Regions from separate parts of the Priestia sp. JSM ZJ58 genome, predicted to be linked through region 3. Evidence: riboswitches for the same ligand, from Rfam matches in the RefSeq annotation. Region 3 holds a riboswitch; each other region holds the start of a gene.

Region 1 (8,076 bases), on a different contig from region 3:
CTTTTAGCTGCTGTCTGAATAGGACGTTTAGCTGTCTCTTCGCGCCGCTGAGGAGGAGCGTGAACTGCTTTTGGCCTTGGAGAATTTGTTTTATATACAAGCGACTTTAGTCTGGCTACGTCTTCTTCTAAACTGCTTATTTTTCGTTCAAGTTCTTCTATTCTTTCTTTTTCCATATTTCCTCACCCTTTCTCTTTAAAGTATTTGTGATTTTTATATGTATATCTTACAACACTTAACTATTATACCATTAAAAGGAATAACACTTAGAAACATTCTATTTTTGGCAAAAAAAAATACAGCGCCCTTTTCAAAAGAAAAGTTCGTTGTATAGGATGTGCTGCATTTTTTATGTCACTTTCTCGCTGTATGTACTATGAAATCCCGCTTCGATGTGGGCTACTTGAAAACTATGGTGACCAATTAAATATTTAACAATATCCACACGGTCAATTTTACCGGGCTTATTGTTCATTGCTTCTCGCACCATAGATTGAAATGTTTCTTTGCAAAACTTCTTTTCATGAAGCAGAATCGTTTCACAATACTCTTCATGGTCTCCCTCTGAAATACGATAATAATGCATTTCTTTCACCCCTTTTTAATGTTATACCTATTACATACCCCAAATATTGCTATTTTAACAAATTAATTTTATTATTCTTTATTTTTCCATTTATATATGGTTTACAGCGCAACGTTTCGAAACTCTTCGTTATAAATGCTAATTTGAAGCCGCTGAGAAAAACGTTCTTGTTCGATATATGTTTCAGGCATTAATCCAACAGGATATACCTTAGGGTTTTCGCCACTTCCTAATATGTATACATACATCTTTCCTTCGCTTGTATATCGAACCTTCGTGGAAATACCCCCTTGCCCTTGAAGAGGCGCATAAACAGCTCTTACATTATCTCTTATTTCTTGTACAAATCCATGTAGTTCAATATCAGAATCATAGTAATGGTTTGCTTCATACAAGCCGTAAATACGAGACTTATCGATATCGCATAATATGTTCCAAAATTCAGATAAATCTTCTTGGAACAACACTTGAATAAAATTCCGTGCAGCTTCTTTCTGTTCTTTTGTTAATTCTTTTGTTAGCGCAAACTCTTCATTTTTTAACACCTCAGTCACCTCCCTTTTGTATGTAATACGACAAGAGATAAAAATAACCTCTTTTTTTCAACTTATTAGCAAGCAATTTATTTTTTTACATTAAAAATTGAAAAGTTATTTTGACTAAGGCATCAGAATAACTTTTCAATTACTGTAGAATAATTACGTAAAATATTCGATTTTTGCATTTGGAAAATACTGATCAATGTAATATTCTAATGTTTCTCTTAATTCTTGTTCTTCATCTTTTGCGTATACATATTTTCCAATTCCGTAACGCCCCCATTTGTAGCGGCGCTCCTCTTCATTCATTTCAAGCTTCGTTTTTGGATAATTTTTCTCAATTACCCGCTTGGCCGGCTTGGTAAAGCGATGCTGAATCATTTCAAACGTAATATCATCTCTTGACTCCTCAGGTATAGAGGCGTCAAGCTTTTCAAACAGCTGACGGTACCCCTCTTGCCAACCTTCATGAATGTAAATAGGGGCCACAATAAAACCAAGTGGATATCCCGCTTTTGCGACTTTATTAGCAGCTTCAATCCGGTAATCGAGAGGAGATGTACCAGGTTCAAAGTTTTTTATAACATAATCTGCATTTATGCTAAAGCGAAAGCGCGTGCGACCATTATGTTTAGCATCCAATAAATGATCCACGTGATGAAACTTAGTCACAAAGCGCAGTTGACCTAGTTCACTTTCTCCAAAATATTCAATCGCGCGTTTTAATGAATGTGTTAAATGGTCAATTCCTACGATGTCAGATGTACAAGCCGCTTCAAATCGCGTTATTTGAGGGGCTCTTTCCTGCATATATTGTTCTGCTTGACCTAATATTTCTTCAACATTCACATACGTGCGAATATATGGTTTGCTTCCCATTGTTGTCTGCAAATAACAATAGTGACAGTGCCCCATACACCCTGTTGCAAAAGGTATTGCATATTCAGCTGACGGTTTAGATGTATCAAATTTCAAGGTTTTACGCACACCAACTACTAAAGTAGACTTGGCATTCCGATATTTTTGCAAATCATTTTTTCCCGGTATATTACGCACTTGATTATGAGAAGTTGTTTGACGAATCTCAATTCCCATCTTCTCAAATTTTTCTTTTAATTGAACACCAAGCGGGTACTCCATTGCCCCTGGTTCAATGTATACTAATTGAGGTACAAAAGGTTTTATCATCATGTACACTTCCTTTTTTCTAATACTAATAGCGTTTGAAAAACAAAAAGACTCTATCCTTGGTAATTATTTTTCACACAAAAAAAGCTCTCTGTTTAAGAGAGCCTTGCGTCAGTCATATTGTTCATAATCAAATATCTTGTTATACATTTTCTCTGCTTCTTCATACGTTGAATACACCGCATCATCTTCAGCTAACAAATGATAAGACTCATGTAAAAAGAGCGCTTTTTCGCCTTTGTTTTCAGGATGTTCAACAATTTCAGCTTGATTAATATTGGCAACGTTTGCCGTATGAGGATTTCGATAAATAACAAATACTTGATCTCCCACTTGATATTCTTTTTTCTCCACGATCATCATCCTTTTCTTCTTACTTTACTCGTATGATGTCCGCTTTTGCTCATTTTATCCGGTAAAAACACCCCATAACGTCATCAAGAATTTATACGCTTTTACGCTCGATAAACCGAAAAGGAAGCTCAATTTTTTGAAGATCCTTGCTCCCGACTAGTTTAAAAAGCGTTTCTCCCATTTCTTTAAGCGGAAGTTCGATCGTTGTAATTTGTAAATAAGAAGAAAGCGGATGATTATCAAAACCAATGATAGCTAAATCGCCTGGAACTGACATACCAGCTTGTTCGCACTGAGCTTTTATTCCGATAGCTACTTGATCGTTTGTTACTAAAAGCGCCTGAGGCCGATTTTTCATCTGCACTAGTTTTTCCACCACTTTTTCACCGTCTGTCACGTTCAAACAGCCTTGAAAAACCCATTCTGGATGATAAGGCTGATTTATTCTTTCTACATATTCTTTGTATGCTTGTTGCCTCTGTTGACTATTTGTACCCGTCATTCTTCCAATACAATAGCCAATATCCGTATATCCTTTTTCTTTTAAATACATGAGCGCTTTCTTAAAAGCTGCATAATGATCAACGTATACGGAGCGAATAGAACGATTTTGTACGTTTTCGCACACGGCTATCGGCCCGTACTGCTGATAATATTCAATCGTGCTCCACCTGCTTGCTCTAGAACAAATAATCACTCCATCAACCTGCTTTGTTTTTAGCATATGAAGCGCTTCTTCTTCTTTTTTTACATCATAGTTCGTCTGACAAATAACAAGCTGATACTGCTTTTCTAATGCTTGAGAGGCCACTCCTTCTAAAAGCAGACTGAAATAAGGATGGTTAATAAAAGGCAAGACGACGGCAATCATATTTGTTTTCCCTTTTGATAAGTGAACGGCATTAATATTTTGTTCGTAATTAAGTTCTTGAATTACTTCTTCTACCAGACGGCGCTTTTCTTCTTTTACATACGGATGATGATTTAAAACCCGTGACACGGTCGAAACAGATACACCAGCTTTTTTTGCGATATCTCGGATATTTGTCATGTTTTCACCTTTTTCTCTTGCGCTGAAACGCGTTTCATACTTTATTCTCATTATAAAGTGAAACAGCAATAAGCTAAACCCGTTACAATCATGTTTTTATTCACTTATATAAGGAGGTCATATCATGGGTATTTTATTATTCATTTTATTATGCGGAATTGAAATCGGAGGAGCGGCTTATGCACTTAAACAAAATGAGACACTTTGGAAGGAGCTAGATGAAGAAAAGCCGACTGATTTTTTCAAACAGTAAAAAACCCTTAAAAAGAATGTTCTTTTTAAGGGTTTGATATTACGCAACTTCTTTAGATGATTTTGATTTTTTATTTAAACGAGGAAAGCCAATTACAATCGCAATGATACCGCAAACCGCTGTTAACATTGGATAGAATGTAAATGGAATAATCTCAATCGGTGAAACTTTAGCAAATCCTGCTGCTAGAAGCATTTGTGCACCGTAAGGGATAAGCCCTTGAACGCTGCATGAAAACAAGTCGAGCAGACTGGCTGATTTACGATTATCAATTGAATACTTATCAGCGATTTCTTTCGCTAACGGACCTGCTGTAATAATTGAAATCGTGTTATTAGCCGTGGCTAAATTGGTTAAACTTACTAATCCAGCGATACTGAATTCTCCGCCTTTTTTTGTTTGAATGCGTCGTGTTAATAAGTTCAATAAGAACTGAATACCGCCGTTATAGCGAATGAGTTCAACCATTCCGCCAATTAAAAGAGATAAAATAATTAATTCCGACATTCCGCCAATACCTTCTGTCACAGTTTTAGCAAGAGAAGAAAGCGTGTAGCTTCCGTCAGCTAATCCAATCACGCCGGCTAATACAATTCCTCCGGTTAAAATGCTTAATACGTTTGCACCAAATATGGCAGCAACTAGTACGCCGACATAAGGCAAGATTTTAAACCAGCTAAAACCTTTAATTTCTACTGATGATGTATTGCCTAGCGTCATTACAAGTAATAAAACTACCGTAACAATCGCTGCAGGAAGTACGATAAAAAAGTTTACTTTTAATTTATCTGACATATTTGTTTTTTGCGTACGAACTGCCGCAATGGTTGTATCAGAGATTATAGATAAATTATCTCCAAACATTGCACCACCAATAACAGCGGCAATTGCCAATGTAATGGATACATGCGCTTGCTCACTGATCCCTACAGCGATAGGCCCTAACGCAGCGATTGTTCCCATTGACGTTCCCATCGAAATTGAAATGAATGCGCCAATAACAAAGATTCCAACTACCACTAAGCTTTGCGGAAGCACAGACAGAGCTAAGTTTACCGTTGAATCAACAGCTCCCATGCCTTTAGCAACTTGAGAAAAAGCACCTGCTAAAATAAAAATAAGCACCATAATAATGATATCAGGATGCCCTGCTCCTTTAGCAAAACGCTCCACTTTTACATTAAATGAATCTTTGCGGTTCATAGCCAGCGCCACAATGGCTGCAATGATAATGGCTACTAATACAGGCAGTTTATAAAAATCTCCCGTTATAATTCCTGATCCGACAAACAGGACTAAAAAGACACCCAGCGGTAACAGCGCCCAGCCGTTTCCTTTTTGTTGTTCCATTCTTAACACCTCTTGTTTACGTAATAAAAAAAGACCTCTTCTTATTGATAAGAAGAGGTCTCTTATTTGTATCATAAGATTACCCTTCTCATCTTCCAAACGAAACATCGTCTGCTGGATTTGGCACCGCACTGCGTACAGCCAGTTGCCGAGACATCATAGGGCCAGTCCCTCCGTCTCTCTTGATAAGAAGTTTATAGTTGTTTTAAAAATAGTCTTTCACTACTGTAATCTCTTTTTATTTAATTGTCAAATGCTATTTTAGAAAAATATATAGTGTGAAAATTCTCACATCAATTAGCTACGTCACGTTTTAAAAACGCTGCCCAAGCTACGCCCATAAAGAAGGCAAAGTGTGCAACTAAAATGAAGATTGAAAATGGAATCGTCATGCCGTCAAACATCGTCTTCATTCCGTCCATATACTGCACAAAGTTTGTGTTGGCGAACAGTAAAAATTTCCCCCACCATAAACCAAACTGTGATACTATTCCAGTTACTGCTTTCGCCCCGATACTTACGACAATAGCTAGACTAGAAGCAAGCGCGCTGTTTCTAAATAAAGACGACAGCATAAAAGCAAACGTCATCATCATAAACGTTTCCATATACGCACTGTCATACGTAAGCGTAATGTTTTTAAGCAGCTGCGCATCTCCTTCTAGACTGGTAAAGCCAAAGAACAATGCTCCCCATACAAACGAAAAAAGCAAATAGCTTAGTAAATAATATAAGCTAATTAAAATGAGGGTTAGATACTTGGATGCTAAAATCGTTGAGCGTCTAGCCGGGCGAATTAAAAGAAGCTTAATGGTACCTGCTTCAAACTCTTTTGCAACCATTGACCCTCCAACAGCAAGCGCGAAAAATTGAACGAGAATCAGCATACCCGAACTAAATGACAAGAAGTGTAAGAGGTTGTCTTCTGTTCCTGCACTGTTTGACACTTTCTTCACTAAAAGAGCCATACAAAGAGTTAAAATGCCGATTGTAATAAACGTGATTTTTGTACTTCTTTTGTGAAACCATTTCATGTGTTCATTTTGAATTAACTTAAGCATGATGCTCTCCTTCCGTAACGGACATAAAGGAATCTTCAAGCGTCTCATGAACAGGAGTGATTCGGTAGACTAAAATATCGCTGTCCACTAATTTTCTATTCACAGCTGGAATTTGTTCTTTCATAATCACTACGTCAATACTATCGGATTTTATTGTTACTTGGAATTCTTGAGATAAAAGATCCGCTGCTTTTTGCGCGTCAGATACTTCAAATTCTACATACATCCCTTGATCTTGACGATTTGGAGATAGATCTTGAATAGCTTTTAACTCGCCGTTTTGAATAATACCAACGCGGTCACATAGTGCTTCTACCTCTTTTAATAAGTGGCTCGCGATTAAAATTGAAATTCCTTCTTCCCTGCAAAGCGTTTGTAAATATGTACGAAATTCTCTCATTCCCGCTGGGTCTAGACCGTTTGTTGGCTCGTCTAGTAAAAGCAATGCAGGTTTATGTAAAATAGCTTGAGCTACTCCTAAACGCTGTCTCATCCCAAGAGAATACGTCTTCACTTTTGCATGAATGCTGTTTTCAAGTTTTACTAGCGCAATGACTTCATCCAAGCGTTCTAATGTGATGCCTTCATGCATATTAGCAAAGTGTTTTAAATTTTGATAGCCCGTCAGATAATCATAGAACTCAGGGTTTTCAATAATCGCTCCAATTGATTTCATAGCTGATGTAAACTGTTCCTTTAAAGGAAAGCCGTTAACGGTAATCGTTCCCTCTGTTTCTTTAATGAGTCCTACGACGGTACGAATTAGCGTTGTCTTTCCAGAGCCATTCGGACCAAGCAACCCGAAAATCTCACCGCGCTCAACCGATAAGGATACATCATGCAAAATGGTTTTCTTCCCAATTACTTTACTGACATGATCTACTTGTAGCACTGTTTCTGTCATCATGTACATCCTTTCTTTAATTAGCAATACGCCTTCTATTGTTTCTCTTTTTTAACTATTTGTCTACTATAACCTTATTTTTGGAAAAGTAGCTCATTCAAATCATTCGTATTATCCGCTTACATTTGATAAAATAAAACAAACTTTAGTTAGAGGAGGACTTCTACATAATGAACTTAACCGTATACCTTGCCGGGCAAATTCACGATAACTGGCGAGACGAAATTAAAAACCAAGCGGAACAATTAAACCTTCCCCTTACCTTTGTCGGTCCCATGACAGACCATGACCGCTCCGACAACATTGGAGAAGAAATTTTAGGAAAACAGCCTAACGCTGTCTTAAAAGATGAAGCTGCTTCTCAAATTAATAATTTACGCACGCAGGTGCTCCTTAAAAAATCTGATGTGGTCATTGCTTTATTTGGTGAAAAATACAAGCAGTGGAACAGCTCAATGGATGCAGCGACAGCCATCGCATTAGATAAACCGCTAATTTTGGTTCGCCCTGAAAAACTGCACCACCCGCTTAAAGAACTGTCAAACAAAGCCCAAGTTGTAGTCGAAACGCCAGAACAGGCTCTTCAAGCACTAGCTTATATTTTTGAATAACAACAAATAAGAGCTGTCGAAAACCGGCAGCTCTTATTTGTTGTTTGTTGAAGGCTCTGTACGAAGCATACGATGAGTATTTCGTGGGAAGTTCCGAGATTATTATTTTTTTAGGTTTTTTTCATTTTTGACATAACGATAAGCAAAGTTACAGTCGGGTGCTTACTTTTTTGACCCGG
Region 2 (8,076 bases), on a different contig from region 3:
GTTCATCATTGCTATTGAAAAAAGATAAGCCGCATATGGCTTATCTTTTTAACATTCGGTACAAGCGTCCGTTGATATAGAAAAAGTAGCTGAGTGCTCCCCCCGCTTTGATTAATCGACGTGCATTCACATGAACATGTTTTTGTGCCCTCACTTTTTGATCGGACAAATAAACGCCCAGGAGTCCCTTATAGATAAAGCAGTGAAAGTGATAATCCGGTAGTTTTTTAGCATATTCGTCCGCTTTTACAACAAAATGCAAAAAGCGGTCCATCATTTGCTGATAGTGAGGATAATAAAAACAAAAGTTCAAATCTCCTCCTGCTTTATCTTCTTCTTGGTCAATTAAATAATCGAGTAAAATATGTAAACCTTGAATATAAGGAAAATATCCCGCTTTTATTTTCTCCGTCATTTCTTTGGTCATCTCTTCTTGAAAACTGTAAGCGGCCAAACAAAAAATGCCTAACGTTGAACCAGAGCACGCTGAAAATTCATACCACTCCATTTCAGGAACACTGTGCCGGTGAGCATCAAACCAATTCTCTAATCGTGGAACTCTTTCCTTGATTTCAACATGCTTATGTATTTGCAAATCACAATAATAAGTAGCTAGTTCTAATAAATGTGAAGAGACGATATGGTAATTACAGGCTTTTCGCAAGGACTGCTGACAAGTCTGGACAAGTTCCGCTAAATATCCTCCATCGTCTTTATCCGTTCGAAAACGATAGTAATCCCCAAGAGGTGCATGAGGAGTCAACGCATCTGGCATCGATTCGTGTAAGGCTGCAAAATCTTTAGGATCGAGCGAATTGCTGCGGTCACATAAGTTATCTAAGTAATCGCTGATTGTTTGGTAGGCAACGATAAATTTTACGCATTCAATCATGTTTTCTTTCGCTAAAATCGATAGGATACCGCCTCCTTCACAATGAAAAGTTTTTGTATCGATACTTGCCAATGCTTGAGTGCGTAATTCTTTATTAGGAATCTCTTTTGCCCGTTCCCGCCAATGGTTAAGCTCATGATGAACGACGGGAAACACTTCTCGATAAATTTTTCTCATTAATGAAATAGGACGAGACGGAATCTTCATTTATTTTCACCTCAATTTCTGACAGCACTCATTAAATGTGAAGATCAACAAAGCTTTTCGCGTATGTAAAAACGTATTCTCTTTCAGGCTCATTAAAGATTTCGTGATACAGCTGAGACCATTCTTTGTAGATTTTTTCACTTAGCTCTATTTCATCAAACCACTGTCTAACAATCAGCTTTTCAATAATTTTATCTTCTCCTGCCTGCATCACAAGAAGCGGAACATCCGGCAAACGATCGATATCTTTAAAAGCTAAGTTAACAGCTTGAATCAATTCTCGGTACCATCTTACAGAAACTTTTGTAACGTACAGTGAGTCGTTTTCATCTTCATCTCGAACTTCTTGATTTCTTGTTGCTTTTTCAACAGTAAGACCCAAATCAAAAAGTTTGTTCGGCATGACTTTATTTAATCCTTTAGATAACATATCTAAGTAAGCTGGTACTTGCTCTTTTAATCCTAGACAAGGTGAGGAAAGAATCGCACCCCATATAGGAAGATTTTTTGTCTGCAGCGTACGAATAACCGCCAGTCCTCCCATACTATGTCCTAACAGGAAAATAGGCAAATCATATTTTTGCGCTTCACGTACCCATTCTTCCACTTCATATACATATTCATCAAAGGATAGGATATGTCCTCTTCTTCTCGTTGTTAAGCCTTGGCCAGGAAGGTCTCCCATGATTACGTGCATTCCAACCGAACGCCACATCTCAATCAGCCAGCGATAGCGCCCGTGATGCTCCGCTGCTCCATGGACCATGACAATAACGCCTTTTGGATTTACTGCTTCCCATTTATGCATTTGAGTTACTCCTTCTTCCTTTTTTTGTTTACCTGCTTTAAAAACCTTTGTACACTTACATTAGAAGATTTACTACTTTTTTTCAACTAATAAAGGGAGATGATTTGATGATTTATCCGTATAAAGAAAAAATGCCTAATATTGCACCCAGCTGCTTCCTCGCAGACTATGTCACGATTACTGGAGATGTCACCATTGGTGAAGAAAGCAGCATTTGGTTTAACACCGTTATTAGAGGAGATGTTTCACCTACTATTATAGGTAAACGAGTAAATATACAAGATCAATCAACACTCCATCAAAGCCCAAATGCTCCTTTGCTTATTGAGGATGATGTGACAGTAGGACATCAAGTTATTTTACACAGCTCCATCATCCGCAAACGCGCGCTCATTGGCATGGGCTCTATTATTTTAGACGGTGCGGAAATTGGTGAAGGTGCTTTTATCGGTGCAGGAAGTTTAGTGCCTCCCGGTAAAAAAATACCACCTAATACTCTCGCACTCGGTCGACCTGCTAAAGTAATCCGCACTCTGACTGAGGAGGATTTAAAAGATATGCAGCGCATTCGTACAGAATATGTAGAAAAAGGGCAGTATTATAAGTCTATTAAGAAATCTGATTCTTCATTATAAAGGAAACGTTCCCTCAGAAAGTCATACTGAGGGAATTTTTTTAGTATCTCCACAAACTCTCTAATCATGTTCTATTCTCTCCACAATTGTAAAGAAATTTCCATATTAATTTACATCGTTTTAGTACTGCCTCCACAATTAAAGATTAAACTGAATAATAAAGACGTATTTATTAAAAAGGGAGCGACTCTATGAAAGCCAAGTTAATTCAGTATGTATACGATGCCGAATGCCGATTATTCAAAAGTGTAAATCAACATTTTGATCGAAAGCACTTAAATAGATTTTTACGTTTACTAACTCATGCCGGCGGAGCCACGTTTACCATTGTGATAGCGTGCTTGCTGCTATTTCTGCATCCTTCATCCGTCGCTTACGCCTGTGCGTTTTCTCTAGCCGTTAGCCATATTCCTGTTGCCATTGCTAAGAAGCTATATCCGAGACAACGGCCTTATATTCAACTAAAGCATACAAAAGTATTAGAAAATCCATTAAAAGATCATTCATTTCCATCGGGGCATACAACGGCTATTTTTTCGTTAGTTACCCCTCTGATGATTACTTACCCAGCCTTCGCTGCCGTTCTTTTGCCGCTTGCAGTAACGGTAGGCATTTCAAGAATTTATCTCGGTCTGCACTATCCGACGGATGTCATGGTAGGCCTGATACTCGGCATCTTTTCAGGTGCTGTTTCACTGAACATATTTTTAGTCTAATTGATAGGAGGAGTACTCATGAGAATTGCTTTATTTACAGATACATTTGCTCCGGAAGTTAACGGAGCTGCTAAAACACTTTATCAATTTACTCAGTATGTCAAATCAAAGCAAATTCCCATCCAGGTATTTGCTCCTGAATTTGCTCATAATCGGTCGTTTTCAACATACGTTCACCGCTCGCCTAGCATGCCGTTTTTCCTTTATCCAAACAGCCGCTTTTCATTGCCAAACGTTCTAAAAATTAAAAAGCAGCTGCAGGAATTCAACCCTTCTCTTATTCATTTGGCCACTCCTTTTACAATGGGGCTTTGCGGCTCCTATTACGGGAAAAGATTAGGTATTCCTCTTGTCGGCTCTTATCATACCAATTTTGATGATTATTTATCTCACTATGAACTTGAAAAAATGCGTGTACCACTGCAAAAATATATGAAATGGTTTTATAAACCTGTACAAAAATTATTCGCTCCCTCCGAAGTGACCAAACAGCAGCTAGAAAAACAAGGGTTTCACAACGTAGCTATTTGGTCGCGAGGGGTAAATCACAAATTGTTCCATCCCCACTATGACCGCTTTGATATTCGTATTAAATATAATATAAAAAAACCCTACATCTTAACGTATGTAGGAAGGTTAGCTAAAGAAAAGAACGCTGATTTTTTACTAAAAATTGCCCGATCTTTACCTGATCATATCCGCCACCAAGTTCACTGGCTTATTGTGGGAGATGGTCCTTTAAAAGAACAAATGCAACAGCAAGCATCTGAGCATATGACATTTACAGGCTTTCTTGAAGGTAAGCAACTTGCTCATATCTATTCTTCATCTGATTTGTTTGTTTTCCCTTCAGAAACAGAAACGTTCGGAAATGTCGTACTGGAGTCTCTTGCTTCTGGAACTCCCGTGGTGGCAGCAAATGCAGGAGGAGTTAAACAGATGGTTCAGCACGGGCGAAACGGCTACCTTTGCAAACCTCACTCCTTAGAAGAATTCAGTTCGGCTATTACAGGTTTACTTGATGATTTGCACCAGCGGCTTCACTTTAGCCATGCAGCGAGACACTATGCTCTTACTCAATCATGGGACGCCATTTTTCAGCATTTGCTTTCAGAATATGAAGATGTCGTAGAAAAATCTGCTGAAGGTATTCAATGGGCATAAAAAAATCTCCGTTTTCACGGAGATTTTTTTATTATTTAGCTAAAGCTTGAGTTTTTAATGCTTCAGCTTTGTCTGTGAACTCCCAAGGAAGCTCCACATCTGTACGACCAAAGTGACCGTAAGCTGCTGTTTGCTTATAAATTGGGCGACGTAAATCAAGCATTTTAATGATGCCTGCTGGACGTAGGTCAAAGTTTTTGCGTACTACATCTACTAGTACTTCTTCAGAAACTTTTCCTGTACCGAATGTATCAATTGAAATAGATACTGGCTGTGCAACACCAATTGCATATGCTAGTTGTACTTCACATTTATCAGCAAGATCAGCTGCTACAATGTTTTTCGCAACATAACGAGCTGCATAAGCTGCTGAACGGTCTACTTTTGTTGCGTCCTTACCAGAGAATGCACCGCCGCCGTGACGAGCATATCCGCCGTAAGTATCAACGATAATTTTACGACCAGTTAAACCAGCATCTCCTTGAGGGCCGCCGATTACGAAACGTCCTGTTGGGTTAATGAAATACTTTGTATTTTCATCAATTAACTCATTTGGAACAACTGGATTAATTACATATTCTTTTAAGTTACGTTGAATTTGCTCTAACGTTACTTCTGGGTGATGCTGAGTTGAAATAACAATTGTATCGATGCGAACAGGTTTGTTGTTTTCATCATATTCAACTGTTACTTGTGTTTTACCATCCGGGCGAAGGTAAGGAAGAATTTCTTCTTTACGTACTTCTGTTAGACGGCGAGCAAGTTTATGAGCTAATGAAATTGGAAGAGGCATTAATTCTTTTGTTTCGTTACATGCATAACCAAACATTAACCCTTGGTCTCCAGCTCCGATTGCTTCGATTTCTTCATCGGACATTTGACCTTCACGTGCTTCTAACGCTTGGTCTACACCAGCAGCGATATCAGCTGACTGCTCGTCGATAGATGTTAATACTGCACAAGTTTCAGCATCAAATCCGTATTTTGCACGAGTATAGCCAATTCCTTTAATTGTTTCACGAACTGTTTTAGGAATATCCACGTAAGTAGAAGTTGTAATTTCACCGCTTACTAAAACTAAACCAGTTGTTACGCTTGTTTCACAAGCAACACGAGCATTTGGATCCTTTGCTAGGATAGCATCAAGAATTGAGTCAGAAATTTGGTCACAAATTTTATCGGGATGTCCCTCTGTAACAGATTCTGACGTGAACAGACGACGTTGTGTTGACATCAGTTTTCCTCCTTATAAATACGATACATTGTGATACGGTACTCATTCCCTTATTTTCATTACACGTTAAAAAATATAAAAAAACCTTTCCTTGTATCGAGGAAAGGTATCAAATTCTACATAAGCCTTTCACTCTTATCGATCAAGGTTGTGCCCTTGCATCAGGTTAGCACCTTATCGTCTACACAAAAAAATGACGATGGTTGCTGGGTTTCACAGGGCCTGTCCCTCCACCAGCTCGGGATAAGAGAGTATCCGTTCAAGGACATATAATACATGAAAAAGCGCTTCACTGTCAACAACATTCAAATGGAAATCATCTCTTTATGTTTGAATCTGTTTTAATGTAACATACTCAAATTTAAAAATAGTATACCTTATTAAGAATGATCACGAAGTTTGGTTAACAAGACAGACCAAAAAAAGGCTTTCACTTGAAATAGCTTCACTTTTTTCGCTTCTAGCACATATACATGTGTCTAAAATAGGTATAACGTACATTTTTTTATAATACACAAACATTTTTAGTTAAATAGTATAGAATAATTAAATAAATGTGTTATACTAATTATAAATTTCAAACATTAATGAATAAATAATAGCTAAAAAAGGAAGGTAGTGCACATGAGTACTGTTGATATGTCTATCGAATTAAATGGTTTGCTTCAATTAAAAACAACAAAACACCAATTATCTGTTCCACAACTTGTTGAAAAAATTCTAGCTCGACGCGAAGGAACGCTGACTTCTACAGGTGCTGTGTCAGTCGAAACCGGAAAATATACAGGCCGCTCTCCTTTGGATAAATTTATTGTAAGCGATGCTGTATCTTCAAAAACGGTTGAATGGGGACCCGTCAATCAGCCAATTTCTGCTCAGCGATTCGATGCGCTATACAAAAAAGTCTTAACCCACTTAAAGAAGCAGGATGAACTTTTTGTTTTTAATGGATATGCTGGAGCTGATAAAAAGTATCAGTTACCAATTCAAGTAGTTAATGAATTTGCATGGCACAACCTATTCGCTCAGCAGTTATTCATTCGCCCTTCAGCTGAACAAAAAACAAATGATGATGTGAAGCCGTTTACAATTGTAGCAGCTCCAACGTTCAAAGCTGACCCTGAAACAGACGGGACGAATTCGGAAACCTTCATTATTCTTTCATTAGAGCGACGCATTGTGCTAATTGGAGGAACTGAATACGCTGGTGAAATGAAAAAATCCATTTTTTCAGTGATGAACTTCTTGCTTCCTCAAAACAATATTCTATCCATGCACTGTTCTGCTAACGTAGGAGAAGAAGGTGACGTTGCATTATTCTTTGGTTTATCTGGAACGGGTAAAACAACGCTTTCTGCTGATGCAAACCGTCGTTTAATCGGAGATGACGAGCACGGTTGGTCAAGCTCTGGTGTATTTAATATTGAAGGAGGCTGCTACGCGAAGTGCATTCAGCTTTCCGAAGAAAAAGAACCGCAAATTTTTAATGCAATTCGCTTCGGCGCAGTACTGGAAAATGTAGTGTTGAATCAAAATACGAAAGTAGCAGATTACAATGATAATAGTTTAACAGAGAATACTCGTGCCGCTTATTCAATTGACTCTATTGATAATACGGTATTGCCAAGCGTTGCTGGGCACCCTACAGCTATTGTCTTTTTAACTGCTGATGCCTTCGGCGTCTTACCTCCAATCAGCAAGCTTACAAAAGAACAAGCGATGTACCATTTTCTGAGCGGATACACTAGTAAGTTAGCTGGAACAGAGCGCGGCGTAACATCGCCACAGGCTACTTTCTCTACATGCTTTGGTGAGCCTTTCTTACCTCTTGCTCCAACAACTTATGCAGAAATGCTAGGAAAGAAAATCGATGAACATAACGTAAATGTCTACCTTGTAAACACTGGATGGACCGGCGGTGAATACGGCGTGGGTGAACGAATGAAGTTAAGTTACACTCGAGCTATGGTTCAAGCAGCTCTTGAAGGAGAACTAGCTAATACCGAAACAGTAACAGATGCTATTTTTGGTTTATCGATTCCAACTCATGTTCCGGGAGTTCCTGATGAAGTGCTTCAGCCTTCTAAAGCATGGAACGATGCAACAGCTTATAACCAAAAAGCAACTGAACTTGCCGCTAAATTCAAAGCGAACTTCAAGCGTTTTAATGATGTAGCATCGGACATTTCAACATTAGGCGGACCTAGAGTCTAATAAAAAACCGATCGTCTTATAGACGATCGGTTTTTTAGTTAGTCGAATGTAATTTTGTCAGTTCATATGTGACAATGGTTTTTTCCTGCTCCATTTCTACCTTACGCACAACAGCAGTTCCAATACATTCTCCATTTTTCGTTTTGTGAATGTTTAATGGAATATCCAACGGATACAAACGATATCCTTTTTTCTCAACTTGAAAA
Region 3 (8,076 bases):
TCGCGATAAGACTCTAGCACGAGTTTGGCGCGCTCATTCCACCCAACAACGATGAAGTGATCTTTTCCATAAAACTTTAAATTTCCTTCCAAATAAGCGCTCTCGGCGGAAACAGCAATTTTAGAAAGCGTGACAAAATAAGTAGTAATAAATCCCGTTCCAATCAGGACTAAAATAATTGCAGCTAACCTTCCAATCGTAGTGGTGGGAGCAAAATCACCGTACCCTATAGTAGAGATTGTAATAATAACCCACCAAATTCCTTCAAACACATTCCCAAACGTTTGCGGCTCTAGGAAATGTATAAGCATGCCGAAAAGTAAAACAAGGCAGCCGATAATAAAAAGAAGCCGCACTAAAATAGAACGACGAAAAAGTCGAAATAATAGCCATTCCATCATAAAAAAACCTCCAGTGATTAGTCATAGCCACAGTATGACCATTTTTCACTGAAGGTATAAGATATCTTTATCTTTTTACTTCGTAATATTCAATCCATTCTTTGTCTGGACCATAGAAAAATAAGTATCTTGCTCCATTTGGCAAAGTTACAATGTTTTCTTCCACAAATGAAACGCCTGCTGATTTTAAACGCTCAAACTCCTCTTCAATTCCATCTACTGCCAGCGCAAAATGATGAACTTTACCTTCATTAGGTAAGCTTGAGTTATACCCTTGAATTAACTCTACGATTACATTGCCTTCTAAACCTAGAAAAGCTAGCTTCAAAGACGGATCGGTATGTGGTAGTGTTTCGATGAGCTCTAATCCCACCTTTTGTGTATAGAACTCAATAGATTTTTCTATATCCTTTACTTGAACGCCTACATGTTCAAATTTTAAAATTGCCATATGCATCACCCGTATCTATAGTATGTAAAAACTATGAAATATATTAAAGAGAAAGGATATAGAAGTCAAGATAGGGCTGCTTATTAGGAAAGGGCTCTTAAATCATATTTTTGCTGGAGTGAATAGGGTAGAGGCTTCCATCAAGCGCAAACGAAATTTTGCCTGTTTCTTCAGATACAACTAAAATTAATGCATCCGATTTTTCTGACATTCCAATGGCTGCACGGTGACGTGTTCCCAATTTTTTGTTCGTTGAAATAATAGACGAGAGAGGTAAAACATTAGCAGCCGAAATAAGCTGATTATTTCTAATTAGGACAGCTCCGTCATGTAAGGGTGTCCCTGGATAGAACAGTGTCTCAACTAGCGTAGCGCTGACAGGAGCTTGAATAGGCATTCCTTTTTGAATAAGAGGATCAACATTTTGTTCCCGTTCAATGACAATTAAAGCGCCGTGACGTTTCTCAGAGAGGTTATGAATAGCTAGGGACAGAGCAGCGTATTCAAATGTATAAGGCGATAAGTAATGACGCAAGTAATAAGAGGCGGCCGTAGCTTGAACATCTTGAAATAACCTTCTCATCTCCTCAAAATCACATAGGATACAATGATCACTCGTGTCTAAATGTTTAATTAAATTAGAGGCTTCAGTTGAAATCTGCTGTAAATATGTTCGTACATTATTTTTAATTGTATCGTCTAATTGAAAGGGTTGTCTCTCCATCTTATATAGCTCCTATCTGTCAGTCAGTGTTATCTGTAATGTGTGCTAATGTGGGTGAATTATCCGTAAAGCTTATAAATCCGCTATTAATTTTATAGAGAGATTTTGCGTTTTATTTAGCAAGAGAACATCAAAAGTTGGAGAAAAAAGAAAGCGTTTTATAAACTGATATGTTCACATTTGGGTTAAATTTACATATGTTGTTTTAAATAAAAGTATAGATATTTCTGTGAATTTAAAGTATAGTTTTCTTATCGGATATATGATTTTTAATGTTGACAAATATTCTAAATATGCTAAAATTTTTAAAAAATGCTTATCAAGAGTGGTGGAGGGATCTGGCCCGCTGAACCCCGGCAACCTGCTTAGCAAGGTGCTAATTCCAGCAAAGTGTGTATCATTTTGAAAGATAAGGTGAAAATTTATTGCCTACCCAGTCTTTCAATACGGAAGACTTTTTATTTTGATATAGCGCAAGCGATAATTTGAGAAGGGAAACCAATGACTGTAAACCCCGACTTAAAACAAATTTTTGAACACGCCGAAGTAAAGTAAGAATTAAATAGTTTCGCTGACTAGACACACTAGAGGCGGTTTTATCCAATTCTAGTGGGTAAAACCGTCTTTTTTTATTGGATAACGCGGATAACTAAGAATTGGAGTGGAGAAAATGGCAGACTTATATACGTACGAAAACTGGAGCGATACATTTCCAGAGTTCGACAGTAAAGATGAAACAAAAGGAGCCCTTTCAGCATTGCAGTGGGCGTATGATACCTACGGAGATTCAATTATTTATGCGTCAAGCTTTGGGATCGAAGGAATCGTGTTAATTGATTTAATTTCAAAAGTGAAAAAAGACGCTGAAATTGTCTTTTTAGATACAGGCGTTCATTTTAAAGAAACATATGAAGTGATTGATGCAATTAAAGAACGCTTCCCTGATTTACGTATTCATATGAAAAAGCCGGATTTAACTCTTGCAGAACAAGCTGAAAAACATGGAGATGAGCTTTGGAAGAGTCAGCCTAACTTATGCTGTCAAATTCGAAAAATCATTCCGCTAAGAGAATCCCTTGCTCCTTATGATGCGTGGATTTCTGGTTTGAGACGCGAGCAGTCTGAGTCTCGTGCCAACACGAATTATTTTAATAAAGATGAGAAATTCAAGAAGGTGAAAGTTTGTCCGTTAATTCATTGGTCATGGAAAGAAATTTGGCGCTATGTGTATAAGCATGATTTGCCGTACAACAAACTTCATGATCAAGGCTACCCAAGTATCGGCTGTGAGCCCTGTACCGCACCTGCCTATAATGTAGACGATTTACGTTCAGGAAGATGGGCAGGTACACAAAAAGTTGAGTGCGGATTACACGAATCTTAAATACGAAAGAGCTGAATAAATGATGCTTTTATATGTTGCCTTTATCATTGCGCTTTTTTTTGCAATGAATATTGGGGCAAGCGGTGCAGCAGCTGCTATGGGCGTTTCATACGGCTCCGGTGCAATTAAAAAGCGAAGAGTGGCCCTGTTCATCTGTGCTGTAGGAATTGTGCTCGGAGCTGTTACCGGAGGCGGTGAGGTGGTAAAAACCATCAGTTCAGGTATCATACCTGAAAAACTGCTGTCAGTAGAATTAGTTATTATCATTCTGGCTGCTGCAACGCTGTCACTCTTTTTCGCGAATTTGATTGGTATCCCTCTATCAACAAGTGAAGTAACAGTTGGCTCAGTTGTTGGAGTAGGAGTAGCTTATCAATCTCTGTATGTAGAAAAACTTTTAATTGTCATGTCTTTTTGGATTATTGTTCCGCTAGTTTCATTTGTCATTGCTTTTTTGATTGGGAAAGTGATAAAACGCAGAGCGCATAAAAAAGAAGCAGAGGGAAAGTGGAAAAGAGTTTTAACGATTTTAGTTATAGCGACGGGATTCTTTGAAGCCTTCTCAGCTGGAATGAATAATGTGGCAAATGCTGTCGGTCCTCTAGTAGGAGCTGGGTTAATGGATGCTACAACGGGTGTCATAGCAGGAGGATTGGCGGTGGCACTCGGAGCTCTTTTACTAGGAGGCCGAGTTATTGAAACAAACGGAAAAAAAATTACTCGCTATTCTGTAGGGGAAGGCTGCATTATTTCAGGTACTGGTGCTTCTCTTGTTACAGCAGCTTCACTGTTTGGTTTGCCAGTACCGCTTACACAGGTCACTACGTCTTCTATTATTGGGATAGGCGCAGCGAAAACGGGATTTACGAAAGAACAGCGCGAAGTGGTCATTCAAATGTTAAAGGTTTGGGTGGTATCCCCTGTATTTTCACTCGTAATCTCATATGTTCTTGTGAAATTAGTACTTGAAAGCGACTTATATTCATTTGTGGTGCTAGCTAGTGGCTGCATTGCCACAGCAGGTGTTCTAAGCTTAGCTAGAACGACTAGAAGAAAAAGAGCAAGCTTGCAGTCGGAAAAAGAAAAAATGACTGCGTGATTCAATTGCTTTTTATTATATTGTGTTAATTACTTAAGGAGGATTTTACAAAATGACAACAATTCAAGCACACGGTGGAGAATTAATTAATTTATATCAACCAACATATGACTACACTTCACTAACAAAAGAAATTGAAGTAGACAACATGGCTCTAAGTGATTTAGAACTAATTGGGATTGGTGCTTACAGCCCAATTACGGGGTTTTTAGGAGAAAAAGATTATCAATCAGTTGTTGAAAATATGCGTCTAGCAGATGGAACTGTATGGAGTATTCCTATTACTCTTCCCGTAACAGAAGAGCAGGCTAAAGAATTAAACATTGGCGACAAAGTAAAACTAGTTCAAAGCGGTGTGACATATGGTGTTTTAGAAGTTTCTGAAGTATATACGCCAAATAAAGAAAAAGAAGCGGAAAATGTGTACCGCACAGCAGAACTTGCCCACCCTGGTGTGAAGAAAATGATGGAACGCCCAAATGTATATGTAGCAGGTCCAATCGTACTTGTAGAACGTACACCTAAAACGCGTTTTGAAAAGTATTACCTAGATCCAACTGAAACAAGAGCAGCATTTGAAGAGCGCGGTTGGAAAACGGTTGTTGGATTCCAAACTCGTAACCCTGTTCACCGTGCGCATGAGTATATTCAAAAAACAGCATTAGAAATTGTAGACGGCCTGTTTTTAAATCCACTTGTAGGAGAAACAAAGTCAGATGATATCCCAGCAGATATCCGTATGGAAAGTTATGAAGTACTTTTAGAGAACTATTATCCTAGCGATCGTGTAGCTTTGGCAGTTTTCCCTGCTGCAATGCGCTATGCTGGACCTAGAGAAGCTATTTTCCATGCAATGGTTCGAAAAAACTTTGGATGCACGCATTTCATTGTAGGCCGTGACCACGCTGGTGTTGGTGACTACTACGGAACATATGATGCACAAAAAATCTTCAGTAACTTTACGGCAGATGAATTAGGAATTACACCTTTATTTTTTGAACACAGCTTCTACTGCAAGAAGTGTGAAGCGATGGCATCAACGAAAACATGCCCTCACAGCAAGGAAGATCATATGATTCTATCTGGTACCAAGGTACGTGAAATGCTTCGTAACGGAGAAGTGCCACCAAGCACATTCAGCCGTAAAGAAGTAATTGAAGTGTTAATTAAGGGATTAGCAAAACAAAAAGTATCTTCAAAATAAGGAGCGGTTGAAGTGAGTAAATCAACAAACATTACGTGGCATGATGCTGGAATTACAAAACAGGAAAGACGCGAGCAAAATAATCATCACAGTTTTGTATTATGGTTTACGGGCCTTTCGGGTTCAGGTAAATCTACCGTAGCAAACGCAGTGGCAAAAGCGCTTTTTGATAAAAATATTCGCAATTATGTATTAGATGGTGACAATGTTCGTTTTGGCTTAAACAAGAATTTAGGGTTTTCTGCTGAAGATCGTACAGAAAATATTCGCCGTATCGGTGAGGTTTCTAAGCTGTTCGTAGACAGCGGTCAAGTGGTACTAACAGCATTTATCTCTCCATTCCAAGAAGATCGCGCTCAAGTGCGTGAGATCTTAGAGGGGAATGAATTTTTGGAAGTATACGTAGAGTGTCCGTTAGAAGAATGTGAAAAAAGAGATCCAAAAGGCCTTTACAAAAAAGCAAGAAGCGGAGAAATCCGTGATTTTACAGGAATTGATTCTCCCTATGAGTCACCTGCTAATCCTGAAGTAACAATTAATACAAGCACACAGTCTGTAGAAGAATGTGTACAAACTGTTATTGAATATTTATCTAACCGAAAATTCATCTAAATGACAGCGGACTTTGTCCGCTGTTCTAATTCAAATTAAAATTTGGGAGCGCTGCGGAGACGTGGAAATGATGGAAGGGTGAAAGGCATTCATGGGGAAAGTATATCTAGTCGGTGCAGGACCAGGAGATCCAGATTTAATTACATTAAAAGGGTTGAAAGCAATTCAGCAAGCAGATGTTATCTTATATGATCGTTTAGTGAATAAGGACCTGCTGGAGTATGCTAAAAGTAATGCTGATATTATTTACTGCGGAAAGCTTCCAAACTACCATACCCTCAAGCAAGAAACAATCAATAACTTTTTAGTGAAATTCGCTAAAAAGGGGAAAATTGTAACGCGCTTAAAAGGCGGAGATCCATTTGTTTTCGGACGCGGAGGGGAAGAAGCAGAAGCTCTCGTGCAACAGGGCATTTCATTTGAAATTGTTCCAGGAATTACATCAGGTATCGCAGCTGCTGCTTATGCAGGAATCCCTGTCACTCACCGGGAATACAGCGCAAGCTTTGCTTTTGTAGCAGGACACCGTAAAGACAGCGAGCATGATGCAATCAAATGGGATAGCCTAGCCAAAGGTGTAGATACTCTTGCCATTTATATGGGAGTGAGGAACTTACCGTACATTTGCCAACAGTTAATGGAACATGGAAAAACCTCAGCTACGCCAATTGCCTTGATTCACTGGGGCACATGTGCGGACCAGCGCACTGTAACTGGAACTCTTGGTACAATTGTTGATATTGTTAAAGAAGAACAAATTGAAAATCCCAGTATGATTATCGTTGGTGAAGTTGTAAATTTTCATGACCGATTGAATTGGTTTGAGAAGACTGGACAGCATTACTATTCGTATGCACAAGAAGCTTACTAAAGAGGTTGATTATATGGATGCAGTTTTATATGTTTGCCATGGCAGCCGCGTAAAAGAAGGCGCTGATCAGGCAGTTGCTTTTATTGAAAGATGTAAAAAAAATCTAGATGTACCGATTCAAGAAGTTTGTTTCCTAGAGCTAGCTTACCCTACTATTGAACAAGGATTTGAAGCGTGTATTGAACAAGGTGCTACTCGTATTGCCATTGTGCCGCTGCTGTTATTAACAGCTGCCCATGCAAAACATGATATACCTGAAGAAATACACAAAGTATATGAACGCTATCCACAAGTAGAAGTACTGTACGGAGAACCGTTCGGCGTAGACGAACGAATTGTTGATATCTTAGTAGAGAGAATCAATGAAACTAATGTGGATAAGCATGAAGATTCGATGGTATTGCTGGTCGGCAGAGGAAGCAGTGATCCTGCTGTAAAAAAAGATTTTAACGAAATAGCTCAACTGCTAAAAGGTAAAGGAGCTTTTAAAGAAGTGAGCACATGCTATTTAGCTGCCGCTGACCCTAATTTAAAAGAAGGGCTGCACCTTGCTAAACAAACTTCGTATAAGCAAGTATTCGTTCTCCCGTACCTTTTGTTTACCGGTATTTTAATGAACGAAATTAAGGAAGAATTGGAGCAGTTATCAACAGATGACCAGCAGTTTATCTTAGCAAACTACCTAGGTTATCATGATGGACTTGCACACATTTTAAGTCATCAAGTAAAAACGTTATTATCGAGCAGAGGAAATCAATACGATGTATACCGTTATGCTTGATTTAAAGGATCGTTCGGTCTTAGTAGTTGGAGGCGGAACAATCGCAACTCGTAGAATTAAAGGTTTTTTACAAGAAGGAGCAGCCATTACAGTGGTTGCTCCAACTGTTTCAGCTGAAATAAATGAGTGGGAAGCTAAGAATCAGCTGTGTGTAAAAAGAAAAAAAGTAGGAGAAGAAGACTTACTTAATGTTTTTTTTATTGTTGTAGCTACAAATGATAAAGCTGTGAATAAGTTCGTTAAGCAGCATATTAAAAATGATCAGTTGGTTAATATGGCCAGCGGTTTTTCCGATGGAAATATTCAAATTCCTGCACAGTTTTCTAGAGGGAGATTATCGCTAGCAATATCCACAGATGGCGCTAGTCCTTTGTTGACAAAACGAATAAAAGAAGAATTATCTTCGAATTATGATGAGAGTTACACACAGTATACACAGTTTTTGTACGAATGCAGAGTTCTTATCCACAGATTGAATGTGTCAAAGAGCCGTAAACATGAGTTGTTAACAGAAATTATCGATGATCAATACCGGCTGTCTCTAGTAAA
Region 4 (8,076 bases), on a different contig from region 3:
TTCTGCTCATTGAATACCGACTTGTTGATTCGCTTTTATTTCCGGAGGCCCCGACGAGTCGAAATGAATTTTTAAGCTCTACTCTAAGCTTTGGACATTCCGTTCGCCTTGCTTTGAAGAACTATACGCTCGGGCATACGCATGTAATGACGCTTCATACTTTTGTCATTTTACCGCTTTCTTTTGTCGTATTGTGGTTTGTTGCTCGAAATCGCAAGGAAAAGCTTGAAAAAACGTTTTTGCAGTTATTTATTCTTAATCTACTACTGTCGATTTGGTATGCGTTTTGGTTTTATAAAGGTTGGGAGCCGCTAAAAGAAAAATATCAGCTTTTTAATACGTTCAACTTTGCTAGATTTCACTTTTTACGCCCGCTCATTATTTATTTGATGTTTGCCGTTGGCGGCTATGTTTTGTGGAAAAGGAGCAAGGCGTGGAAAAAGTTTGTGTGGGTATGTTTGATTTTACAGCTGCTTTTGTTATTTATAGCAAATCCTGAACTTTACTATCGCTACAATCACGAGCCTTCAGTCAAAGAATTTTATGCTGTGCATCAATTTGATGAAATAAGCAGATATATTGGAAAACCTAAATCATCTTATCGCGTAGCGAGCATAGGGCTTCATCCATCAATTGCTCAGTATAACGGCTTTTATACGCTAGATACGTATAACAACTTCTATCCGTTAACATATAAACATGAGTTTCGCAAAATTATTGCCAAAGAGCTTGATAAAAATAAAAAACTAGAAAGCTACTATGATCATTGGGGCAATCGCTGCTATGTGTTTGTTAGTGAGCTAGGGAAAAAATATGATTACCGAAAAGACTCAACGAAAAAAATCCGTCATTTGCAGCTTAATATCAGCCAATTTAAGAAAATGGGCGGTCGCTATATTTTTTCAGCTGTGCCAATTGAAAATGCTGAAAGCGACGGTTTGCACTTTTTAAAAGCATTTAACGATAAACAGTCCGCTTGGAAAGTGTATGTATATGAAGCAAAGTAAGGGGGCAATAACATGAACAGACCTATTTTAACGATCGTGGTTCCATGCTACAACGAAGAAGAAGTATTCACAGAGACGTCTTTTCAATTAACTACTGTAGTAAAAGAACTAATTAATGAACGACTTGTATCCAGTGAAAGCACCATTTTATTTGTAGACGATGGAAGTAAAGACAGCACGTGGTCGCTTATTGAAAAAGAAAGCTGCAGCAATTTGTTTGTAAAAGGGTTAAAGTTAGCGCGAAATGTAGGACATCAAAATGCTTTGCTTGCAGGACTAGAAGTAGCTCATAAGCAATCTGACTGCGTCATTTCCATTGACGCGGATTTGCAAGATGATATCAGCGTCATTCGTACTTTTGTAGAGAAATATTGGCTCGGGTATGAAGTTGTATATGGCGTTCGAGACAGCAGAGAAACCGATACATTTTTCAAACGAACCACGGCAGTAGGGTTTTATCGTTTTATGAACAAGCTAGGAATTCAGCTCGTTCAAAATCACGCTGATTTTCGCCTTATGAGCAAACGTGCTCTTGGTGAACTCATGAAATATAAAGAAGGAAACGTCTTTTTGCGGGGCCTTGTACCATTAGTAGGATTTCGCTCCACGGAAGTCACATATGACCGCAAAGAACGGACGGCGGGTGAGTCAAAATATCCGCTAAAGAAAATGCTCGCTTTTGCATTTGACGGGATTACGTCTTTTAGCGTAGCACCTATACGCTTACTGACGCTGCTTGGAGGAGCTTCGTTTCTCTTTAGTATTTTGTTTGGCATTTATGCGCTGATTCAAAAATATTTAGATCATACGCAAATTGGCTGGACGTCTCTTATTTTATCAATTTGGCTTGTAGGCGGCCTGCAGCTAATGGGAATAGGTCTTGTCGGAGAATACATTGGCAAGATTTTCAACGAAGTGAAACAGCGTCCTAAATATGCGATTGAAAGAGATTTATATACAAAACACTCGTTAGACAAACAAAAAGATTTGCTGATGCATTAATTAAGAAGCTTCTCCTGAATGGAGAGGCTTTTTTGTTAAAGTGTTTATCATAATTTTTAAGGTAATAGGAGATGCTACTACTAAAATTTCTAAGGAGATCAAAATCTATGAAAAGACTACTTTATACAGTCAGCACTTTTTGTTTTGTTTGGCTTGCTTTTGCAACCATTCATGTCAGCGCTCTTTCGATTGAGAAACTTCCAATGAAGAAATCATCTGAACAATGGTCGGTCGAACTGACAAAAGCGAGCATGACGGGAGATAATCAGCTAAAGTGGAAAAATAACGTCTATCATACATATGGATTAACCGTTGAAAACATTGGAAAAGACGTAGAGCGTGTGCAGGTCCAAGCTTTTAGGCACGAAGGAAAAAATAAGGCGAAATACAGCTTGTTTTCTCCTATTGAAAGGTCTAACTTAAGCAAAAGCGGTCAGCGTTTTCGCTATGCCAATTTTGCTGTTCCTGGAAAAGCGGCAGGCTTAGACATCATGATTAACTGGACGGATGAACAAGGCAACCATCAAGAACATTTTGAATTTAAATAAAAGTCTTCGCTTAGGCGAAGACTTTTTTTTGCAGGAATTTATCTCTGTATGTGGAAAACGAACACGAAAGGAGAGATTGTGATGATTGCAAAAGCTACTGAAGAAGAAATACAGGAAATTCGGACGAAATCTGCTGATGCGCTGTTTGAAGGAACAACGCATCAGTTTCAACCGTCAACTGAACGCGTAAATGAACTAATTGATAATGCCCTTGAAAAAGGGTGTTATTATTTAGTATCTAGACAAGAAAATAAACTTGCAGGCTGGGTTTTTGTCGGTCCATCTGCCGACTTCTTTTCAAAAGCAGAAATTGGCTTTATCTACGAGTTATATGTTTTACCAGAATACCGCGGGCAAGGTCTAGCCAAGCCGTTAATGCAAAAAGCAATTGATGAATTGTCTATCAAAGGATACCCTGAAATCAGACTCAGCGTTCATGCTGGGAATTTTGCACAGCATGTGTACCGTGAACTTGGATTTGTAGATAAACAAATATCAATGAGCCTACAGGTGGCAAAACGTCCGTAATGTTGGTGAATGTCAGCGAGTCCATAAAACATAAGATGTTATACATGCGATGAGGTTCGGTAATGAAAGTAAAAGCAAATAAGTAGCCCAAACGGTGCTTTTATCCAGTGATTCAACAGCTCCGGCACCTGTATTACCTGAGGAGGGGGGATCTTCAAGCGCGTTCATAACTAAAGCCGCCGCTGCTAAAATAATCCCTCCAATGCTTCCGGTTGTTTTGACAATTGCAACGTGGAAAGTAGATGAAAAAGCAATGCTGAGAAGCAGCAGCAAGCTTCCCAAAAAAGCAGATAACATATATCGTTTCATGTGCTCACCATCCTTTATAAAATCATACCATATTTTACTTCTTTTTTCTTTTTATTGAAAAGCTATTGACGTAACCTATAAAACATATTAGAATAGTCAGAAATAATTTAAAAGCGAAATATTCTTATCTAGAGAGGTGGAGGGACTGGCCCTTTGAAGCCTCAGCAACCACAATCATTGAATGGTGCTAATTCCAGCATAGCCTAGCTCTGACAGATAAGAAGAGGAATCTTTTTCTATGATGAAATCCTCTTCTTAGGAAGAAACATTTCGTATAGAAAAGGTGATGACATTGAAAAATACACAACAGGCGCTAAGCGTTGATGATTATTTAGATCTATACTTGTTAGCAAAAGAACTAAAAGACGAAACGTGGCAGCAGGAAATTTTAGCCGCGCTAAAAACGAAGCAAAATCGTTCATTTGAAGACAAACAATCCGCACTCGTTCAAGAAATATGGGAAGATTTTAAACAGTTAAATGAAGATATTTCTTTTACGTATCGCTTAATTCAAGAAGAGCCAACTAATGAACAGTTTCAAGTTAAATTAAGGAACTTGAGAGAACGGCGGATCACGCTGAGTCGTGAATTATATTTAGCTAAAAAACAGTATGTTGAACACACGCAGTAAAAGGATCCGCTTGATAAACAAGCGGTTTTTTTGCATGTAAATGTTAGAAGCGTTCTATTTCGGGTAGTAAATAGATAAGACAAAAAAAGGAGGGATAACAGTGGCCCAAGGTGTATTATGTGAAGTGAATGAGTGCATGTATTGGAAATCGGGAAATAAATGCAGTGCAGAGTCCATTTACGTTGTGAGTCCTGAAAGTAGTCACCATGTTTCTGAAACGGAAGAACCTGGCTGTAAAACTTTTGAACCCGCGAGATAAATGCTAGTTTTATAAAAAAGCATAAAATGAACGATGCGCTGACGGAGTTGAGTCGGCGTTTTTCTATTTTTAAAAAAATACTATTACTTAGGTGCGATAATAAATACATAGTAAAAAAGCAGTGTCTACGTCTAATTGTGCGTTTAAACAAAATGATACGATAATTTTTTTGTTTTTCGACAAAAGAAAAACGAGAGAAAGGTGATAGAATACAAATATACAGCCTAGCTGACTTTTAGCATAAATTTATATGAAAGCGCTAACAAAAAAGCTGTATTCATCTCGTTTTGACAGATTGGAAAAAGGGGAGACGTTTATGCAGGGGAAAACTCAGGGGAAAGAATTGAAACGCGGGTTAGAAGAAAGACATGTGACGCTGATGTCCTTAGGAGCAGCCATAGGGGTAGGGCTGTTTCTTGGATCTGCATCTGCTATTAAATTAGCAGGGCCGGGAATATTATTGGCGTATGGATTTAGCGGAATGATTATGTTTTTTATTATGAGAGCACTTGGAGAAATGGCGATTCAAAAACCTGTTGCAGGTTCATTCAGCAAGTACGCGCGCGACTATTTAGGGCCCCTTGCTGGTTATCTAACAGGTTGGAACTACTGGTTTTTATGGGTTGTAACATGTATGGCTGAAATTACAGCCGTTGGTATTTATATGGGATATTGGTATCCGGATGTACCAAACTGGATTTGGGCGTTATCGGCGCTTGTCATCATGACAACAGTTAACTTCTTAGCTGTTAAGGCATATGGTGAACTGGAATTTTGGTTTGCACTTATTAAAATTTTAGCGATTGTGTTAATGATTGCCGTTGGATTATTAATGATTGTGTTTGGAATCGGGAACGGCGGCGTTGCGACGGGTATTAAAAACTTATGGGACAACGGCGGGCTGTTCCCGAACGGATTCAAAGGTATTTTACTGTCGCTGCAAATGGTTATGTTTGCATATTTAGGAATTGAAATGATCGGCGTTACCGCGGGAGAAGTGAAAAATCCAGAAAAATCTCTAGCAAGAGCGATTGATTCGGTCTTTTGGCGTATTCTTATTTTCTACGTTGGTGCATTATTTGTCATTATGTCGATTTATCCTTGGCAAGAAATTGGTTCACAGGGAAGCCCGTTTGTATTAACATTTGAAAAAATCGGGATTCCAGCAGCGGCAGGCATTATTAACTTTGTGGTGCTAACAGCAGCTCTTTCTTCTTGTAACAGCGGTATTTTTAGTACAGGCCGTATGCTGTTTAACTTAGCAGAGCACGGAGAAGCTCCAAAAGGATACGGTCAGCTGACAAAAGGCGGCGTACCTGGAAAAGCTGTTTTAGCATCAGCGGGTGCGTTATTAGTCGGAGTAGCGTTAAACTACATTGTGCCTGCCAAAGTATTTACGTGGGTAACAAGCATTGCAACATTCGGTGCGATTTGGACTTGGGGAATTATTTTGCTTTCTCAAATTAAGTATCGCAAAACGCTAAAAAAAGGTGAAGAGGCAAAGTTAAAATACAAAATGCCTTTATTTCCGTTAACGTCTTATGTGTCACTTGCGTTCCTAGCGCTGGTGGTTGTTCTTATGGCGTACAATCCAGATACAAGAATTGCAGTTGTTATCGGACCACTATGGTTTATCGGTCTTATTATTGCGTACTACGCAAAAGGATTTCATAAACGAAGTCAAGGTTCAGCTGGGACTGAGCAAAAGCTAGTGAAGTAAACGAAAAGACCTCTTTCTTGGAAAGAGGTCTTTTCGTTTATTTGTTCTTACTTTCCTATAAATAATTAGTTTAGATAGGTTTCAATAATTGTTTCAATATCATAAGGAGTAACACCTTCATCAAGCGAATAAATAGTGTCAGCTTTTTGTTTGTCATGGACAAGTGTTCCTCTAGCTTGTGCGTGAAATGAAAAAAGATCATAAAGCGTTGGCTTTAACAGCTTTGTCATGGCTTTTCCCATAAGAGAGACCGAACCATTGTTTTGTTCAAGATTATTTTCAAATTCAACATGGTGATGCAGCGAAATATCCGTCCAGATTAATTTTCGCTCTTGTAAATCAAAAATTAAAGGGATGGAGATGGTGGAATCACTAGCAAGATCTACTTTATTTTGTACGGTAGAAGGTTCGAATATCTCGCCGGACTCTATGTGCTGTCTCATCATCCATCCTCCAAAACATTCGGGAAGCATAACAAAAGGCTGGACAGAAAATGAATAAACGTTCATCAATATATAACGGCCGCCTTTTTTTAGAATCGTAGGGATATGCAAGTCAATAAATTCACATGCCCCGTTAGGAGCAGATGTAATATCTCCGCTGTGAAAAGCTTTGAAGCTTTTTGAAGATAAGTTTGTATAAGAAATATGCTCTTTATACTGCCAGTTTTCATCGTAAATTCCGGCAGATAAATCAATATCTACACTACCGGTATGTTCACCATTTGCAAAGCCTTCTTTCCACCAAATGAAAAAACGAAGCGTATCGCCTTCAGGAATTGTTAATTTACTTCCCCTGCTAATCGTTTTTAATGTTTTGCTGCTTGAACGCTGTGAAAACGGTATAGTTTGTTCACGCAAACGTTCATCAAGCCATACATTTCCAAGAGGTGGCAACTTAGCAAAACGGTCATGTAAAGCATCTTTGCATGCATCTATTACACCATCACAAAGATTTTTACGAAGAGAGGGTAAGGGATTATCAAGCGCCATTACTTTGGACACATTCCCTTTTGGAAACACTACGCGCATATCTTGTCTATGATGTCGATGTTTCATATGTGAATAGAGCTGAAGCAGTACTGGCGTAGAGACGTGATGAGCGACCGCTGCAAATGCTGTAATAATAGAAGCAGCTTCTTGTTCCCCAGTAGATAAGCGCAGCAAATGGTCAATTCGTCTAGCAAAGTCACCTGGACGTTTTTCTAAAAGTGAAACTGCTTTTGAGACGTCTTGTTGCTCGAGTGCTTTCTCTAATTTACTATAGAACGTCAATGGTCTTTTATGATTCCGAACAGTATCGAATCCTTTAGCAGCATGAGGAAATCGATGTTTGTATTCTCCAGGATGTAAAATTTCACCTAAACGAATCCACTTTACTTTATAACGAAACATATCTTCTTCTACGTTTGGAGTGCTTTCTAGCAGCTGCAACAAGCTTCGGCGTTCAAAACGACTAAACTTCTTAAATAAAGTGGGTGATGAAAGGCTAATATCGCCATCAGATAAAGCGGTTGCCAAACGTAAGACATCTGTTGCTGTTTTAAAATAAGAAGACAAGACATCAATAGGTAGTTTTTTTGTCTTAATTAACACTGAGCTAACAAATGCAGCATTTTCTTTTTGAGGAATGACTGCTGGAAGTAGATCTAATGCCGGTAAATTGATAAGAGACCATTCGATGTCTGCTCGATCCGTTTGCGATAATGAGGTATTGGCACCAATTAATTGGCATATCATAAGGTCAAATTCTTCATCTGTTCCGAGGTCAATAATCCGTAAATCTGTAGTATCTAACAGTGGAAAAACATCTTGTTTTTCACTGTTTGGTAAAACCCCAGTCAGATAGTGAAGTACGGCATTTATGTATAGTTCTGCTTCGGAAGCTTGCATGACTTCGTTTGGAAAGTTAGGATACATCGGTTTATATTTGACATGAGCGCCAACAAGTCTTTTTAAAGATAAGAGAAGCTGCTCATAAAAAGACATAAATTCGTAGAACGGAAGAGTGAGTAACCGATCAATTAAAGAAGTTGAAGCTGTAAATCCTAATGCCTCAATGTTTTTTAACAT

Evidence for each region. Region 3 has a riboswitch for S-adenosylmethionine ahead of ACH6EI_RS21390 (phosphoadenylyl-sulfate reductase). Riboswitches for the same ligand answer to the same signal wherever they lie in the genome.
Region 1: it holds a riboswitch for S-adenosylmethionine, as region 3 does, so the genes downstream of both, ACH6EI_RS13390 (Na+/H+ antiporter NhaC family protein) here and ACH6EI_RS21390 (phosphoadenylyl-sulfate reductase) in region 3, are expected to answer to the same signal.
Region 2: it holds a riboswitch for S-adenosylmethionine, as region 3 does, so the genes downstream of both, metK (methionine adenosyltransferase) here and ACH6EI_RS21390 (phosphoadenylyl-sulfate reductase) in region 3, are expected to answer to the same signal.
Region 4: it holds a riboswitch for S-adenosylmethionine, as region 3 does, so the genes downstream of both, ACH6EI_RS04710 (hypothetical protein) here and ACH6EI_RS21390 (phosphoadenylyl-sulfate reductase) in region 3, are expected to answer to the same signal.

What each region holds. Positions count from the first base shown of each region.
Region 1 covers NZ_JBISEM010000001.1:2,524,588-2,532,663, forward strand. Annotated here, with positions in the region: gene ACH6EI_RS13355 (DUF2339 domain-containing protein) at 1-176, opposite strand, end outside; gene ACH6EI_RS13360 (hypothetical protein) at 350-586, opposite strand; gene ACH6EI_RS13365 (hypothetical protein) at 688-1,131, opposite strand; gene splB (spore photoproduct lyase) at 1,285-2,313, opposite strand; gene ACH6EI_RS13375 (transcriptional regulator SplA domain-containing protein) at 2,425-2,673, opposite strand; gene ACH6EI_RS13380 (LacI family DNA-binding transcriptional regulator) at 2,759-3,718, opposite strand; gene ACH6EI_RS13385 (hypothetical protein) at 3,843-3,971, shown strand; gene ACH6EI_RS13390 (Na+/H+ antiporter NhaC family protein) at 4,011-5,321, opposite strand; SAM riboswitch class I at 5,407-5,513, opposite strand; gene ACH6EI_RS13395 (ABC transporter permease) at 5,615-6,382, opposite strand; gene ACH6EI_RS13400 (ABC transporter ATP-binding protein) at 6,375-7,286, opposite strand; gene ACH6EI_RS13405 (YtoQ family protein) at 7,457-7,897, shown strand; gene ACH6EI_RS13410 (Ger(x)C family spore germination protein) at 8,060-8,076, opposite strand, start outside.
Region 2 covers NZ_JBISEM010000001.1:36,592-44,667, reverse strand. Annotated here, with positions in the region: gene mnmM (tRNA 5-(aminomethyl)-2-thiouridylate-methyltransferase MnmM) at 1-28, shown strand, start outside; gene ACH6EI_RS00235 (tetraprenyl-beta-curcumene synthase family protein) at 41-1,099, opposite strand; gene ACH6EI_RS00230 (alpha/beta fold hydrolase) at 1,131-1,907, opposite strand; gene ACH6EI_RS00225 (gamma carbonic anhydrase) at 2,015-2,542, shown strand; gene ACH6EI_RS00220 (phosphatase PAP2 family protein) at 2,734-3,258, shown strand; gene ACH6EI_RS00215 (glycosyltransferase family 4 protein) at 3,277-4,422, shown strand; gene metK (methionine adenosyltransferase) at 4,454-5,656, opposite strand; SAM riboswitch class I at 5,789-5,906, opposite strand; gene pckA (phosphoenolpyruvate carboxykinase (ATP)) at 6,281-7,870, shown strand; gene ACH6EI_RS00200 (DUF2584 domain-containing protein) at 7,905-8,076, opposite strand, start outside.
Region 3 covers NZ_JBISEM010000002.1:3,461-11,536, reverse strand. Annotated here, with positions in the region: gene ACH6EI_RS21405 (potassium channel family protein) at 1-401, opposite strand, end outside; gene ACH6EI_RS21400 (VOC family protein) at 469-852, opposite strand; gene cdaS (sporulation-specific diadenylate cyclase CdaS) at 950-1,576, opposite strand; SAM riboswitch class I at 1,890-1,992, shown strand; gene ACH6EI_RS21390 (phosphoadenylyl-sulfate reductase) at 2,247-2,960, shown strand; gene ACH6EI_RS21385 (sulfate permease) at 2,980-4,059, shown strand; gene sat (sulfate adenylyltransferase) at 4,112-5,263, shown strand; gene cysC (adenylyl-sulfate kinase) at 5,276-5,875, shown strand; gene cobA (uroporphyrinogen-III C-methyltransferase) at 5,967-6,746, shown strand; gene ACH6EI_RS21365 (sirohydrochlorin chelatase) at 6,760-7,527, shown strand; gene ACH6EI_RS21360 (NAD(P)-binding protein) at 7,508-8,076, shown strand, end outside.
Region 4 covers NZ_JBISEM010000001.1:919,307-927,382, forward strand. Annotated here, with positions in the region: gene ACH6EI_RS04685 (DUF6044 family protein) at 1-1,007, shown strand, start outside; gene ACH6EI_RS04690 (glycosyltransferase family 2 protein) at 1,020-2,009, shown strand; gene ACH6EI_RS04695 (hypothetical protein) at 2,117-2,557, shown strand; gene ACH6EI_RS04700 (GNAT family N-acetyltransferase) at 2,639-3,085, shown strand; gene ACH6EI_RS04705 (hypothetical protein) at 3,098-3,394, opposite strand; SAM riboswitch class I at 3,516-3,617, shown strand; gene ACH6EI_RS04710 (hypothetical protein) at 3,681-4,025, shown strand; gene ACH6EI_RS04715 (DUF1540 domain-containing protein) at 4,126-4,284, shown strand; gene alaP (alanine permease AlaP) at 4,601-6,004, shown strand; gene ACH6EI_RS04725 (TerD family protein) at 6,070-8,076, opposite strand, start outside.